3 regions of the Thauera sp. 63 genome follow, and region 1 is predicted to be linked to each of the others. Evidence: predicted binding sites of a transcription regulator. Region 1 holds the regulator's gene; each other region holds the start of a gene.
The links. The regulator FNR, encoded in region 1, switches genes on or off when oxygen is low (the NO sensors DNR and NnrR bind a similar motif). The targets are predictions, from matches to a motif close to TTGANCTAGNTCAA.

Region 1 (5,329 bases):
CGGGCGGCGTGTTCAGCGTTGCGTGGGACATGGTTTCGGGTATTGCGCAAACGTTCGACAAACGGCAGTCTAAACCCCGTACCAAGGTACGGAGTCAACCGGTGGACACGCAAATCGAACGGACATTCACCATCGGCGCCCTGGCGCGCGAGGCCGAGGTCGGCATCGAGACCATCCGCTACTACCAGCGCCGCGGCTTGCTGCACGCGCCGGAACGGGGCCATGGCAGCTACCGGCGGTACGGCCTGGCCGAACTCGCGCGGCTGAAGGCGATCCGCCGCGCGCAGCAGCTTGGTTTCTCGCTGGAGGAGATCGATAGCCTGCTCGCCCTCAACGAAGACACGGACCGCGACCGCGCGCGCGAAACGGCGATGGCGAAGATCGAGCTGATCGACGCCCGCATTCGTCAGCTTCAGGACATGCGACGCGCGCTGGCCGAACTCGTGCGCTGCTGCCACGATACGCAGGCCGGTGCGCCCTGCCCCATCCTGCGTGCGCTGTCAGGCGGCTGAGCCACTCAGGTCACACAGACCACGCCACTCCACAGGTCGCCGCCCAGTGTGGGCGCGTGATACAGCCCGAACACGCCGAAGCCGAGCACCAGCAGGCCGGAGGCGAAGCGCACCTTCGGGTTGCGGGTGAAATCGCGGAAACGCTTGAACAGCATGCCCGCCAGCAGCAGGTTGGGCAGCGTGCCGAGGCCGAAGGCCAGCATCAGCCCGGCGCCGCGCGCACCGGAACCGGTGACGAGCGCCGTGGCGAGGATCGAATAGGTCAGGCCGCAGGGGATGAAGCCCCACAGCAACCCGAGCGGCAGCGCTTGCTTGGCCGAGCGCGCCGGCAGGAAGCGCCGCGTGGCCGGCTGGATGCGACGCCAGATCACGTGCCCCGCACGCTCGACCGGTGCCAGCAGGCGGGTGAAGCCGGTGAGGTAGAGGCCCAGCGCGATCAGCATCAGGTTGGCGAGCACGTAAAGCGTCATCTGCACCGGCAGCATGCCGTCGTACAGCATGCCCACCGAGCCGAGCGCGCCAACCAGGCCGCCGAGTGCGGTGTAGGTGGTGATGCGGCCGAGGTTGTAGGCCAGATGCAGCGGCCATTGCGGCTTGCTGCCGGGCGTCTGCACCTGCACGGTGAGCGCGCCGACAATGCCGCCGCACATCGACACGCAGTGCGTGCCACCAAGCAGGCCGATCAGGAAGACAGCGAAATAACCGGTTTCAGGCATGAGAAGAAAAGGCCCCGCTGCTGCAAAGCCTCATTCTACGCTGCGTTGCCGCAAGGTTCAGATCACGCGCGAGTAGCGCGCGCGCTCGCGGTCGGCCCGCAGATAGCGGTCGAACACCATCGCGATGCCGCGCACCAGCAAGCGCCCCCCGGGCTGCACGCTGATCCAGTCTCCGTCGATCTTGACCAGCCCCGCCTTCTCCATCTCCGCAAGTTCGGTCAGTTCCTCGGCGAAGTACTCCCGGAAGTTGATCAGGTGGGCGATCTCGATCGACTGCATCGACAGTTCGAAATGGCACATCAGCGCCTGGATGATCGCGCGCCGCAGCAAGTCGTCGGCGGTGAGCTCGATGCCACGCAGCACCGGCAGCTCATCGCGGTCGAGCGCGTCGTAGTACTCGTCCAGCGTCTTCACGTTCTGCGCATACACCGGGCCGATCTTGCCGATGGCCGACACGCCGAAGGCGAGCAGATCGCACTCGGCCTGTGTCGAGTAGCCCTGGAAGTTGCGATGCAGGCGCCCCTGGCGCTGCGCGACGGTGAGTTCGTCGTTGGGCTTGGCGAAATGGTCCATGCCGATATAGACATAGCCCGCCTCGGTCAGGCGGCGGATACCCAGTTGCAGCAACTGCAGCTTGGTGTCCGGCGTCGGCATGTCGCTCATGAAGATGCGACGCTGCGGCTTGAACAGGCCGGGCAGATGCGCATAGCTGTAAAGCGAGATGCGATCGGGCGAGATCTCGAGCACCTGTTCGAGCGTACGGTTGAAGCTGATGACGTTCTGTTTCGGCAGGCCATAGATCAGGTCCATGCTGACCGACTTGAAGCCAGTGGCGCGCGCTGCATCGATGACGAGCTTGGTCTCGTCGAAGCTCTGGATGCGGTTGACGGCCTGCTGCACGTCTTCGGCGAAGTCCTGCACGCCGACGCTCATGCGGTTGAAACCAAGCTCGGCCAGCAACTTGACGGTGTCGAAATCGACCTTGCGCGGATCGACCTCGATCGAATATTCGCCGTTGGGCACCAAGGTGAAGTGCTCGCGGACCGAGGCCATCAGTTGCCGCATTTCGTCATGCGAGAGGAAGGTCGGCGTGCCGCCCCCCAGGTGCAACTGCGTCACCTGGCGGCTGCCCTGCAGGCAGGCCGCTTGCATCGCGATCTCTTTAGCCAGGTATTTCAGGTACTTGGCTGAACGCCCATGATCCTTGGTTATGATCTTGTTGCAGGCGCAGTAATAACAGATCGTGTTACAAAATGGGATATGGAAGTATAATGAGAGCGGTTTGCTGACGCCGCCAATGGCCCGATTTGCAAGCCAGTGCTTGAGCGCGTCGGCATTGAAAGCCTCGACAAAGCGATCCGCGGTCGGGTAAGAGGTATACCGCGGCCCGTTGATGTCGAATCGACGGATCAGCTGCGGATCGAAGATGAGTTCGTTCTGTTCGGTCATGATCTTGCTGCTACTGTGTGTGCCTAACAATGGCAGACCAGCGCAAATTTTTGGTTGACGTGGATCAACGGCCATGGTGATGCCAGCCGGGGACACTGTTAAACCGCGTTTTGGACTCTGTGAGTCGGGATGACGGGATTATCGTGCAGATGAGGGCAAGCGTGGCAATTACCGTGAGCGGGCTCAAGACCGCCTGTTCGCAGTGTAATCTTGTGGAACTGTGCCTGCCCTTCGGCATGCCCGACAGCGAACTGAGCCGCCTGGATGAACTGGTGGGTGCGCGACGCAAGGTGAAGCGCCAGCAGAACCTCTACCGCGCGGGAGACACCTTCGAGGCGATCTACGCGATCCGTGCGGGCTCGTTCAAGACCGACGTGCTGCTCGAAGATGGTCGCGACCAGGTGACCGGCTTCCAGATGACCGGGGAGATCCTCGGTCTGGACGGCATCAGCACCGAGACGCACAGTTGCAACGCCGTCGCGCTGGAAGACAGCGAGGTGTGCGTGATCCCCTACGCCAAGCTCGAACAGCTGTCCCACGAGGTCGAAGGCCTGCAGCATCAGTTCCACAAGGTCATGAGCCGTGAGATCGTGCGCGACCACGGCGTGATGATGCTGCTCGGCTCGATGCGCGCCGAGGAGCGCCTGGCGGCCTTCCTGCTCAACATGTCGCAGCGCTTCACCGCACGCGGTTTTTCGGCGGCCGAGTTCCACCTGCGCATGACGCGCGAGGAAATCGGCTCCTATCTCGGGCTCAAGCTCGAGACCGTGTCACGCGCCTTCTCGCGCTTCCAGGAAGAAGGCCTGATCGCCGTGCAGCAGAAGCACATCCGCCTGCTGGATACCGCCGGCCTGCGCAAGCTCATCCAGCACCAGACGGCCGGCAGCGGGCGCTGAGGCGCGCCCGGCGATCAGGCGGCAACCGCCAGGTAACCTGCGACATTCTTGGTCAGTGCCACCGAGGCGATCCACGCATACACCAGCAATGCGGCGGCGAAGGCGCCGAGCCGGATCCCCTTCGTCCTGCCGCGCTTCAGCGCAACCGTGCCGAGCAGGATGTAGGCAATCAGGCCGAACACCTTTGCCGTCACCCACCCTGCGTCGAAGGGATACTGCTGGATCATGACCGCCAGCGCTATCGCACTCAGCAACAGGGCGCTGTCGATGACGTGAGGCAGCACCCGTACCGGCAGGGCGTTCAGGCGCGGGCTGCCCGTCATCATCCAGAAGCCGCGCAGCAGGAACCCGATGGCGCTGAGCACCACGCAGGTGACATGAAGGTGCTTGATTGCGAAATACATGCGTACTCCCACCCGGACCGGCATTGCGCGTGCCGCGCTGCACCCCGGGGTCGATTAGAATTGCCGTCAATAATGAGATCGCTTCCACCCAGGAACGCACGGACATGACCCACGCCGCCCTCGACCTCCCTGCGCTGCTCAAGCGCATCCCGCTGTTCAGCGAACTCTCGGACACCGATCTCGAGCTTGTCGCGCGCTACACGCGTGACCGCCACATCGGGCGTGGCGAGGTGCTGTTCCAGCGCGGCGACCAGCCGCATGGCTTTTACTTCGTCGTCTCGGGTCAGGTCAAGCTCGCCTTTTCGTCGCCACAGGGGACCGAGAAGGTCGTGGAGATCATCGGCCCGATGCAGAGCTTCGGAGAGGCCGTGATGTTCATGAACAAGCCCTATCCGGTGTTCGCCGAAGCGCTGACCGAAACACTGCTGATCCACGTCGGCCAGGCCGTGGTCACCGAGCTGATCGACCAGGACTCCACCTTCGCGCACAAGCTCCTCGCCGGCATGGCCATCCGCCTGCACGGGCTGATCCAGGACGTGGAGACCTATTCGCTGCGCTCGAGCATCCAGCGTGTGATCGGCTACCTGCTGCAGGTCGCCGACAGCGACACGCCGTGCGAGATCGCGCTGCCGACCAGCAAGCAGGTCATCGCTTCACGCCTGAACCTGACGCCCGAAACCCTGTCGCGCATCTTTCACGACCTCAGCGAATCGGGCCTGATCAGCGTTCAGGGCAAACGCATCACCTTGCACGACCCGACCCGCCTCGCCCGCTACCAGGCCTGAGGACTGCCCGCTACTTCTCGAGCACGTAGCTGCCCGGTGCCGCGCACAGCGCCGGGAAGCGCTTGCTGGCGGCCGGACGCGCCTCCACCTCGTCCCCCGCGCGCGGCTTGAGCCAGCGCATCCAGTCCTCCCACCAGCTGCCGGCATGCTCTTCCGCGCGCCTGCGCCACGAGTCTGTCGTGTCCGAGCGCTGGGCGTCGGCCGCCCAATAGCGCCGCTTCGGCGGATGCACGACGGGGTTGACGATGCCGAGGATGTGCCCCGAGCTCGACAGCACGAAGCGCTTGTTGCCGACGACGTGGTTGTTGACCGCGAAGGTCTGGCGCCACGGCGCGATGTGATCGTCCTCCGCGGACACCGCGTAGAGCGGCTGCCGGATCACCGACAGGTCGAGCGTCTCGCCGGCCACCTGCAGCGCATTGGTCTGGATGAGGCGATTGTGCAGGTAGAGCTCGCGCAGGTACCACGCGTGCATCGCGTACGGCATGCGCGTGGTGTCCATGTTCCAATACAGCACGTCGAACGGAGGCGGCGAATCACCGTACAGCCAGCCCTGCACGACGTAGT
Region 2 (5,329 bases), on a different contig from region 1:
CACTACAGGACCCCGGTAAAACCGAAGCCCTCAAAACTTGTCCTGGCCTGCCCGGCAGGGATCGAACCTGCAACCCCCGGCTTAGAAGGCCGGTGCTCTATCCAATTGAGCTACGGGCAGATCCCGCGGGCATTTCGGAGTGTGAGCTGGTCGGGGTGGAGGGATTCGAACCCCCGACATCTTGCTCCCAAAGCAAGCGCGCTACCGGACTGCGCTACACCCCGAGAGCCGCGAACTATACAGATCTCTCCCGGAGGCGTCAAACATAAATAACAAAATTTTTTATGCGCGCCGGGCGCGTTGCCAGGCGCGGATCACGCGCAGCAGGTTGAGCAGTAGCCAGGTGAATTCGGCGGCCATCAGAAGTCCGGCCAGACGTGCGAGCAGCGGCTCGAAAATGCCGGCCACGAGCACGACGAGCACGACGAGATGGAGGCGGAGTTGCTGGCGGACCGGCGGGTCGGGGAGCAGCTTCTTCATGTTGGGCGCCTTCACGCCGGACTGGGTCAGATGCAGCCAGGTGAGGAAGGGGACGATCTTGTAAAGCATGGCACTGATTGCGCCACCGAAGCCGCCGTGCAGGATGAGGACGCCGGCGAGCACGCTCCAGTGGTCGGCGTCGTGTATGGCAGAGATGGCAAGGGCGACGAGCCCGAGGATCAGCGCCACCATTGCGCCGCGGAAACTGCGAAAGGGAGCGTCGGGTGTGCTGCGGCGGGTGCGCGATTGCAGGTGGAGCGTGAGCGCGGCAAAGCCGGCGACCACGCCGAGCAAGAGGAGGCCGAGCGCGATTGCAGCCATCCCTGCATCGGTGACGCGCGCGAGCGACCACAGCATCAAGCCGCCAAGCACGGCCGGGGCCCATATCATCGAGAAGCGCTGGGGGTAGCCGGGCGTGATCTGGAACATGGGAACCACGACCCAGCTGGTGGCCGCCAGCAGGACGCCGCCCCAGCCCAGCCAGCCCCACGCGGCGTGGAGGTCGACGACGGTGTTCAGGGAGACCGGAAGGGCCAGGCCGCGACCGAGGGCGAGGGCGAGCACGAGACCGAGTGTGGCCGTGATGGCGAGGCCGGTCAGGGCGAGGCGAAGATCGCGCGGAGCCCGTGTCGTACCGACGACCGACGGGGCGCCGATGAGCGCCAGCAGGCCGGCGCCAAGAAATATCGCGATGCCGCTGACCAGGAGCAGGCCGCCGCTGACGATGGCGCCCGGCTGACCAAACCCGAGCCCGGTGGCGAGTCCGGCGGCGCCGAGCGTGGCCAGCGCATGCGTCGCCGAGGCGACGCCCAGCGGTGCGGGGAAGCGTGCGCCGGCAACGACGGGCAGGATCTGCTGGAGTGCGCCCAGCATCACCTGCAGCATGAAGCCGGCGGCGATGAGGTGGACGAGCGCGAGCGCGCCCGGCGTCCAGCGCGACGCGAGGACGCCGTCACCGAGCGCCAGCACCACCCCTGCCGCAATCCCGAACACGGGCGCGGTCAGGAAGAAGCGCAGCGGTGCCGAAAGCGGCGGGGTGTCCTCGTAAGCCAGTCCGGGGTTGGCCGAACTCATGGCCTGCCGATCAGGATCGCCACGGTGCCATCGTCATGAAAATTGACCTCATGCCGATAACCGTCGCGATCGAGCAGCCGGATCAGCGGATGCGGCATGCGGTCGAGCAATAGGGTGAACTGCTCGCCAGCCTTGAGGTTGGCCAGCGCTTCCATGGCGCGCTCGAAGGGCTCGGGAGGCTCCAGGCCGCGTGCGTCGACGGTCGTGATGTTCATGTTGCGTGTTCCGCTGCAAGGGAGTTGGAAAGTTCGGCACAGAGTGTTGCACTGACGGCGCCGAGTCGGGCATCGCACATCGGATAGAGGATGTTCTCTTCCTTCATGTTGTGCTGCTGCATCATGATCAGCAGTGTCTCGGCCTCGCCAGCAAACTCATCGGCGTCTCGGGCCGCCAGCGCCTGCTGAAGGTGGGCGAGCGCGGCGCGCATGTCTGCATGTTCGGCCCGCATCACCTGGGTCGGCCCCTGGGTCATGCCGGTTGCCGCTTCGAAGGCGGGGAAGAGTCGCTGTTCCTCTGCGTCGAAGTGGGCGTTCAGTGCACGGGAGAAGGCTGCAAGCGCGTCGGCCGCGCCGGGCCAGTCACCTTTTGCGGCAAGTGCCTCGGCGCGGGCGAAGTCATGGTCGCACGCGCGGTGGTCGTGGGTCATCAAGTCGGCAATCGTGCTCATGTTCGGCTCCGGTGGGCATGAGGGCATTCTCCGCGGCGGGCGGCAGGCGGCATTGATGCGAGTCAAGTTGGTAGCCAACGCGGTGGACGGGAGTTGGGCAATCCGGGGCCGCCGGGGCACAATCCGGGCTTTCGTTCCGCTGGAGTCCGCATGCCGCGTGCTGTTCCGGCCGGCGCGTGGGTACGCATCTTCATCCCGTTCGCGCTCGGCTATTACCTGTCCTACCTGTTGCGCACGGTGAATGCGGTGATCTCGCCGGCGATCACCGGAGAGCTCGGCCTGAGCGCCGCGCAACTGGGCTTGCTGACGAGCATGTACTTCCTCGCCTTCGGCCTTGCACAGATTCCGGTCGGTATCGCGCTCGATCGCTACGGGCCGCGCCGGGTGGAGAGCGCCTTGCTGCTGCTTACCGGCGTGGGTGCCGTGCTGTTCGCGCTGGGCGACTCCATCGGTGGGCTGGGCGTGGCGCGCGCCCTGATCGGCCTGGGCGTGTCGGCCTGCCTGATGGGCGCGCTGAAGGGGTTCGCGCTGTGGTATCCACCCGAGCGGCAGAGCTCGATGACCGGTTTCGTCATGGCTTGCGGTGCGATGGGAGCGCTCACCGCAAGTGCACCGCTCGAAGCGGCGATGCCCTTGCTGGGCTGGCGCGGCGTGTTCTGGGGCATTGCCGCAGCGGCGCTGGCGACCTCGGTCATCCTGTGGCGCAGCCTGCCGCAGGAGGCTGCAGCGGGCGGGCAGGGGAGCCTTGGCGCGGTCTTGAAGAGCGTGGGCGCCGTCTTCGTGGCGCCCGCCTTCCTGCGCTTTGCCGGCTCCTCGCTGTTCTTCGTCGGTGGCTTCATGGCGTTGCAGAGTCTGTGGGCCGTGCCCTGGCTGATGCACGTCGAAGGGCTGGCGCTGGCCGATGCGGCGCGCACGCTGCTCCTGCTCAATCTGGGCATGCTGACCGGCCAGCTGTCGATCGGTGTGTTCGGTGTGCGCATGGCGCGCCATGGCGTGCGGCCACTGCAGATGCTGCATGTGGGCTATGGCGCGCTGCTGCTGGTGCAGGCGGCGATCCTGTTCGGTGTGGGGCCGGTATCGCTGCTCTGGTTCCTGATCGGCGCGCTGTCGGCGGTCAATTCGCAGGCCTACCTGGCGGCATCGAACGACTTCCCGCGCGAGATGTTCGGCCGCGTCAGCACCTCGATCAATCTCATGGTCTTTCTGGGGGCATTCGTCGTGCAGTGGGGCTTCGGTCTTGCACTGGACCTGCTGCGGACCTGGGGCTGGGCGATGCCACAGGCCCTGCGCTTCACTTTCGCCGCGTTGCTGGTGCTGCAGGTGGTGAGCTATCTCCCGCTGTTCCCGCGCCTGTGGCGGCGTGGGCAGGGCTGAGGTCGGCGTGGCAGGTTCAGGCTGCCTGGCCGCAGGCGACGCCCGACGACCAGGCCCACTGGAAGTTGTAGCCGCCGAGGTGGCCGGTGACGTCCATCACCTCGCCGACAAAGTACAGCCCGGGGAGCGCTCGTGCCTCCATCGTGCGCGAGGACAGCGCGTGCGTATCGACGCCGCCGAGCGTGACCTCCGCTTTCGCGTACCCCTGCGTGCCGGAGGGCGCCAGCGCCCATCCTGACAGCGTGGCGGCGATGCTGCGCAGATCGGCGTGACGGAACTCGTTCATCGGCCGGGTCCAGCCGTGCAGTTCGCACCACGCGTGGGCGAAGCGGCGCGGCAGGCGCTCGGACAGCAGGTTGGCGAGCAGGGTGCGTTCGGCGGCGTGCGCCAGCAGCCAGGTTTCGGCATCGACACCCGGCAGCAGGTCGAGCGTGACTGGCGCCCAGTCCGCGTCCTCGTAGGCCTGGGCCTGCCAGTAGCTCGAGACCTGCAGGATCGACGGGCCCGACAGGCCGCGGTGGGTGACCAGCGCCGCCTCGCGGAACACGGGCCCGCGGCAATGGGCCTCCACTTCGAGCGAGATGCCCGCAAGTGGGGCGAGTCGCGACAGGGTCTCGGGCGGCAGCGTCAGCGGCACCAGCGCCGGGCGCGGGGCGACGACCGCCAGGCCGAACTGCTCGGCGAGGCGGTAACCGAGCGGACTGGCGCCGATCTTCGGAATCGACAGGCCGCCGGTGGCCACGACCAGGCTGTGCGCGGTGAAGCGGCCGATGCTGGTGTTGACGATGAAGCGCTCGCTATCGGCATCGGTGCGCGACACCTCGAGCACCGTCGCCGGCATGGCCCAGTCGACGCCACCGTCGCTGCATTCGGCCTGCAGCATGTCGATGATCTGCTGGGCGGAATCGTCGCAGAACAGTTGGCCCCAATCCCTTTCGTGGAAATCGATGCCGTGGTGCTGTACAAGCTCGATAAAATCCGCCGCCGTGTAACGCGACAGGGCGGAGCGCACGAAGTGCGGATTGCGGCAGAGGTAGTTGTCTGCGGCGACGCGGCGGTTGGTGAAGTTGCAGCGACCGCCGCCAGAGATGCGGATCTTCTCGGCCAGCTTCTCCGCGTGGTCGACCAGCAGCACCCTGCGTCCGCGCTGGCCGGCCGTTGCGGCGCACATCATGCCGGCCGCACCAGCACCGATCACGATGACATCGTAACTTTGCTTTGCAGGGCGATCGATCGGGGCCTTCAAGTGCGCCACATGGATACCTTCGACGACGAAAGCGGCGCAGAATACGCGGTGTGCTGCAAAGCGGCAAATTACGGCCTTTTGCGCCGCGATGACGCTGCCTGATGGCAAAACGAGACCAAGAATATCAGCTTGTTGGAGCGCTTTATGACTGAAACCACCACCGGCACGACCATGCCACCCCGCAAACGGGGTCTGGTCCGTCCGGCGTTGTGGGCTGCGGGTGCGGTGATCGTCATCGGAGCGGCGGGCTTCTTTGCCGCGCCGCCGGTGGCCAGGCACTATGCCGTTAAGATTCTGGGCGAGACCCTGGGCCGGACGGTGACGATCGACGGGGTGGTGATCAACCCCTTCTCGGTCACCGCGGAGATCCAGGGGCTCAAGGTGATGTCGGCGGACGGGCAGTCGGAGGCCTTCGGCTTCGACGCCTTGCGCACCAACGTCGAGGTCGTCGAGTCGCTGATGCAGCGCGGCCTGGTGCTGCACGAGGT
Region 3 (5,329 bases), on a different contig from region 1:
CCACCCGCACCGCCTGCAGCAGCGCGGCGATGATCGACACCGGCGCCGCCCAGGCGCCCGCGCCGGTTGCCCACAGCAGCAGCGCGACGCCGGTGGCGATGGCGGCGGCCCAGTCGACCCGCTTGTCGCGCCATTGCTTGATGCCGCGAATGCTGTTGGCGGTAAACATCGGGATGACGCGGCCACCGATGACGGTCTCCAGCACCACGATCAGGCCCAGCGCGAGATGCATCGCCATCAGCGGATCGGCGTCGATGACCTGCAGCACCGCGAGGTGGAACACCAGGTTCGCCAGCGCCAGCAGGCCGGGCAGCACGCCGACGAAGTAGTTGCGCTTGCTCTTGGCCTTGACCAGCACGCGCAGCAGCAGCACTGCCGCGACCGGCAGGAAGGCGATGTCGATCACCGCCACCCATGCGCCGCTACCGAAGGCCATCGCCAGCCGTCCGGCCAGCCATAGCCCGGCCAGCAGCGCCAGCGGCGCGCCCGAGGGCGTATCCAGCCCGGTCCAGTTGCGGCCGGCGGTGAACAGGAAGCCGATGATGACCGCGGCCGCGAAGCCGAAGATCATCTCGTGCGCGTGCCACCACATGCCGGGGATGGGCAGTTGCAGCCCGCCGGAGAAGGCGACCGCCCACACCGGGATGGCGATGACGGCGAGCGCCGCCGCCAGCAGGTAGAAGGGCCGGAAGGCCAGGGCCCACAGCGAGAAGGTATCGGGGGGGATGCGTTTGGTGGTCGGTTCTTCGAGGGGAATCAGTGCCATGTTGCGCGTTCTCTATTGGGGGTGTTGCGGGGACACTCCACCACGGGGTTCAGTGGCTGGTGCCTTCTTCGCGTGTGATCTTGTTCCACACGTTGTACTTGCCCACCGGCTTTCTCATCGGCAGGCGCTTGACCTCTTCCAGCGTCTGGGCGTCATAGACGATGACGGCGCCCTCATCCTCCCACAGGCTGGCCAGCGCGTAGCGGCCGTCGCGGGTGAACTCGACGTGGGCCAGCGTCTTGCCGGGCTCGCCTACGATCTCGCGCACCACCTCGAGCGTCTGCTTGTCGATGACCTGCAGGATGTGCTTGGCCTGCGGACTCATCATCGAATCGACGAAGGCGTAGCGGCTGTTGGCGTGGCTGCGCAGGAAGAAGCCGGGGCCGCGCGTCGGGATGCGCTTGATGACCTCCCAGGTCTTCATGTCGATGACCGTGACCTCGCCCGCCTTGAGGTTTGTGCTGGCCATCACGGTGCGCGGCTTGCCGCCGGCGTCCGTCCGGGTGTCCGTCCACTCCCAGGTGATGCCCGACCCCAGATGCGGCATGCCGTCCAGCGGCAGGTTGGCGATCCTGCGCCGGATGTCGAGGTTCACCACCTGCCCCACACCCTCGCGCGAGGCGCCCATCAGCTCGGCGTAGTCCTGGGTGAAGAAGAAGTCGTCCAGCACCTCGTCGAGGATCGTGCGGCGCGGGTTCAGGTAGCCGGGGATGAAGCTGCCCTCCTTCTGCGCATAATCGTGGATGAAACCGGTGGGAATGTCCTCGACCGCCTTGGTGTAGCTGATCTCCCACACCTCGGGCACATCCTTCAGCGCCGCAATGAAGGACTGGCGCGGCGTGGCGTCGTACACCGCCGACACGCGCGAGCTCTTCTTGCCATCGCGGTCGGTCGCGGCGAGGGTCTTGACCAGATTGAGGTCGCCGTCGAGCAGCACCAGGCTGTTAGGCAGGTAGTTGGCGACCGCGACATGCTTGCCATCGGGCGAGGCAGCGACGTTGCGGGTATTGATGCCCGCCCTCACCTCGGCCACCACCTTCAGGTTCCACAGGTCGAACTTGGTGATCCAGCCGTCGCGCGAGCCGAAGAACACATAGCGCCCATTGGCGGCGAACTTGGGCCCGCCGTGGAGCGCGAAACGCGACTGGAAGCGGTGGATGGGCTCGAGCTTGTCGCCGTCGAGCACGCTGACGTGGTGGTCGCCGCCCTCGACGACGAGGAAGAGGTTCATCGGGTCGGCGTCGAATACCGGCGTGTCGGACAGCGTGGCCGGATCGACGTGCTGGATGCGCGAGGCCCGGATGTCGTCGTCGGTCCAGCGCGGCGGCGGCTCGACCGGGCTGTAGATCCAGTCGACCAGCGCGGCGATCTCGTCCTTGCCCAGTTGCGCGCCGAAGGCCGGCATCTGCGTGGCGGTGCGGCCTTCGGCCACCACTTTCAGCGCCTCGGGCTTGCGCAGGCGCGCGAGGTTGTCCGGCAGCAGCGCCGGACCCATGCCGCCGAGCCGGTCGGCCGCATGGCAGCTGGCGCAGTGCTGGGCGTAGTTCGCGGCGACCTTCGCCACGCCGTCGTCCGCCGCTTGGGCGCGGGTGGCCGTCGCAGCGCCCGCCACGGCCAGGGCCAGGCCGGCGAACACGAAGGCATGGCGGATCATCTTCGCCGCCGCTTCCCCCTGGGACGAAAACGTCCCCTCGGGACGCAGCGCAGCCGCAGCGCGGGGAGCACCGGTACCTTGTCTCATGCCGACACCTTGGCGATGCGCACCCAGGGGGTGGTGACGACGCGCTCGCCGCCTTCATAGTCGGCCGCGGTGACGCCGATCTCCTCGTCATCCAGATAGCATCCGGGGTCTTCCGCCCACGGATTGCCGGTGACCTGCGAGGCGCGCACGCGCGAACTGCCGTTGCAGATGTCCAGGTACTTGCACGCGCCGCAACGCCCTTCGAGCGTGCGCGGGTGCTGCTTGAGCCCGGCCAGCAGCGGGTTGTCGAGGTCGTTCCAGATGTCGCCGAAGGCTCGCTTGCGCACGTCGCCCAGGGGTACGTGCCACCACATGGTGTCCGGGTGCACGATGCCCAGGTTGTCGATGTTGGCGACATTGACGCCGCTGGCGTTGCCGCCCCACTGGCGCAGCTTGGCCTCGATGTGCGCGGCACGCTCGGGGAAGCGGCGCTGCACCCACTGCAGCAGGAAGGGACCGTCGGCGTCGTTGTTGCCGGTGACGAAGTCCTTCTCGATGCCGCGCCGATGCAGGTCGAGGCAGGTCTCGAACAGCAGCTCCATCGCCTCGCGCGTGGTGCGGTGGCGCGCGTCGCCTGCGCGGTTCTTGTTGCCGCGCCCTGCATAGTTGAGGTGCGAGAAGTAGAACTTGTCGATGCCCTCGTCCTCCACCAGCTTCAGCAGCGCCGGCAGGTCGTGGGCATTGCCCTCGGTCATCGTGTAGCGCACGCCCACCTTGATGCCGCGCGCCAGGCACAGGCGGATGCCCTGCATCGAGGCATCGAAGGCGCCCTGCTTGCGGCGGAAGCGGTCATGCGTGGCACCGATGCCGTCGAGGCTGACGCCGACGTAGTCGAAGCCGATCTCGTCGATGGCATTGATGTTGGATTCGTCGATCAGCGTGCCGTTGGACGACAGCGCGACGTAGAAGCCCATCGCCTTGGCACGGCGGGCGATGTCGAAGAGGTCGGGCCGCAGCAGCGGCTCCCCGCCCGACAGGATCAGCACCGGAACTCGTGCCGCCTTCAGGTCGTCCATGACCTTGAACACCTCGCCGGTGTTCAGTTCGCCGGGAAAGTCCTTGTCGGCCGAGATTGAATAACAGTGCTCGCAAGTCAGGTTGCAACGCCGGATCAGGTTCCAGATGACGACGGGGCCCGGCGGGTTGCGGCGCGGGCCGGCAGGCGTGGGCTGGTCGAGTTCGCGGACGAAGTGGGCGATGCGGAACATGGGGGCTCTCCAGAGTGCAGCTCATTAGAGCCGAGCCGGAGGGCGGTAAAAATGACACGGGTCAAGGGACAAGGCGAAACGACGGCCGTGCGCGATACCGAGGCGAGAAGGGACCCGCACACCGTGGCGGCCGGACCCGCGGCTTTCAGACCGCAGGCCCGGCGTATGAGCGTCGTCGCTGGCCAGCGACTCCGAAGCTCAGAAGCTATGCCGTAGCCCCACGTTCACGGCCCGCTGATAGCCATCCCCGCCCGCGACTCCACCGGTCATCGCATCACCGATGGAGGCGTACAGGCCGCTATCCTTGGCGGCATTGTTGTTCGTGATGTCCGCATACACGGCGTAGAGGGCGGTGCGCTTGGAAAGCGCATGCTCGTAACCGAGTGCCCACTGACTGGCCTTGGCATCCGCTCCGCCGGCAGCAACCTCGGTCTGGCGCTGCACGTAGGAAGCCCGCACGGTGCCGGCGGCCCCCACTGGTACGGTCAGCCCGAGAAACCACTGCTTGCTGTCCTTACCGCTCAGCGCTGCGGAATCAGGGCTGAAATCAACGGTGCTGGCCCGCCGGACGCCGTAGGATGCAGCGAGCTTGGCGACACCGAAGTCATAGCTGCCGGCAAGGTCATACACGCGAACTGTCTCACCGTCATGCAGGCCGGTCGATTTGGCACGCATCTCCTGGAGGTTGATCCCGACGAAGATCGGTCCATTCGAGTACTGTGGGACAATCGACCACGCGCGAACATCGCCCACGTCGCCCTCTCCACGATTGTTCGGCGACTCGTCGGCGTAGTTGGCGTTCTGCGTATAGGCCGCCGAAACCGAGAAGCCACCGAGGGTCGGAGAGACGTAGGTCACGGCATTGTCCCAGCGGTACTCGGTCAGGTAGACGCTGTTGTACTGCCCGGCAGTACCGCTGCCGAAGGGGTCGACCGTGGCCGTCAACAGATAGCCGGCCGGATACTGGCGCCCGAGCGCGACGGTGCCGAAACCGCCGCTCAGGCTGACATAGGACTGCCGCCCGAAGAGCCGCCCGCCCTGGCCCGCTGTGCCTGAATCCAGATTGATCCCTTGTTCGAGCACGAAGCCGGCCTTGAAGCCGTTGCCCAGATCCTCCGTACCCTTGAAGCCGAGACGGCTGCCCGCGCTCATGCCGGAATCAAGCGCCGACCGACTGGATACCCGGTCCTCGATGTTGTCACCCGACCATTTGTAGCCCATATCGACGAGCCCGTAGATCGTGACGTTGGACTGCGCCAAGGCCGGCAGGGCGGCCAAACCTGCAAGGGCCAGGGCGATCAAGTTCTTCTGCATCTGCATCTCCATTTGCTTCGGTTAAGACCATGCAATCCGGCCCCTCGCAGCGACCGGAACCCGAAGACGAGAATAAGCAGCACAGGTAAATGGCAGGCGCAGAAGTGTTAATGCCAGCGACGCATTTGTTAATGCAAGGGGAGCGGCGTTAATCCACGTCGGTCCATAAGGCATTGTCGATCGAGCAACGCCGCACTGGAAACGCTCGCTGAAGTTGACGATAATTCCAAACGCATTTCGCGTACCCTGTGCGCCTACATGCGCTCCTGCTGAACCTGAAAGGGACGACCCGTCGCCCCG

Region 2: the regulator FNR is predicted to act here: its motif matches at 2,274-2,287, upstream of C664_RS03305 (hemerythrin domain-containing protein).
Region 3: the regulator FNR is predicted to act here: its motif matches at 3,767-3,780, upstream of nirJ (heme d1 biosynthesis radical SAM protein NirJ).

Annotation. Positions count from the first base shown of each region.
Region 1 is NZ_AMXC01000009.1:288-5,616, forward strand. It holds partial or broken gene C664_RS09735 (cation transporter) at 1-31, opposite strand, end outside; gene C664_RS09740 (MerR family transcriptional regulator) at 102-512, shown strand; gene C664_RS09745 (sulfite exporter TauE/SafE family protein) at 518-1,228, opposite strand; gene hemN (oxygen-independent coproporphyrinogen III oxidase) at 1,286-2,677, opposite strand; gene fnr (fumarate/nitrate reduction transcriptional regulator Fnr) at 2,827-3,573, shown strand; gene C664_RS09760 (SirB2 family protein) at 3,588-3,977, opposite strand; gene C664_RS09765 (Crp/Fnr family transcriptional regulator) at 4,082-4,762, shown strand; gene C664_RS09770 (PHA/PHB synthase family protein) at 4,773-5,329, opposite strand, start outside.
Region 2 is NZ_AMXC01000002.1:234,273-239,601, forward strand. It holds tRNA gene C664_RS03285 (tRNA-Arg) at 44-120, opposite strand; tRNA gene C664_RS03290 (tRNA-Pro) at 148-224, opposite strand; gene C664_RS03295 (hypothetical protein) at 283-1,554, opposite strand; gene C664_RS03300 (DUF2249 domain-containing protein) at 1,551-1,769, opposite strand; gene C664_RS03305 (hemerythrin domain-containing protein) at 1,766-2,221, opposite strand; gene C664_RS03310 (MFS transporter) at 2,372-3,595, shown strand; gene C664_RS03315 (NAD(P)/FAD-dependent oxidoreductase) at 3,612-4,850, opposite strand; gene C664_RS03320 (DUF748 domain-containing protein) at 4,986-5,329, shown strand, end outside.
Region 3 is NZ_AMXC01000005.1:135,256-140,584, forward strand. It holds gene C664_RS06805 (NnrS family protein) at 1-766, opposite strand, end outside; gene C664_RS06810 (nitrite reductase) at 816-2,420, opposite strand; gene nirJ (heme d1 biosynthesis radical SAM protein NirJ) at 2,504-3,715, opposite strand; gene C664_RS06820 (porin) at 3,914-5,029, opposite strand.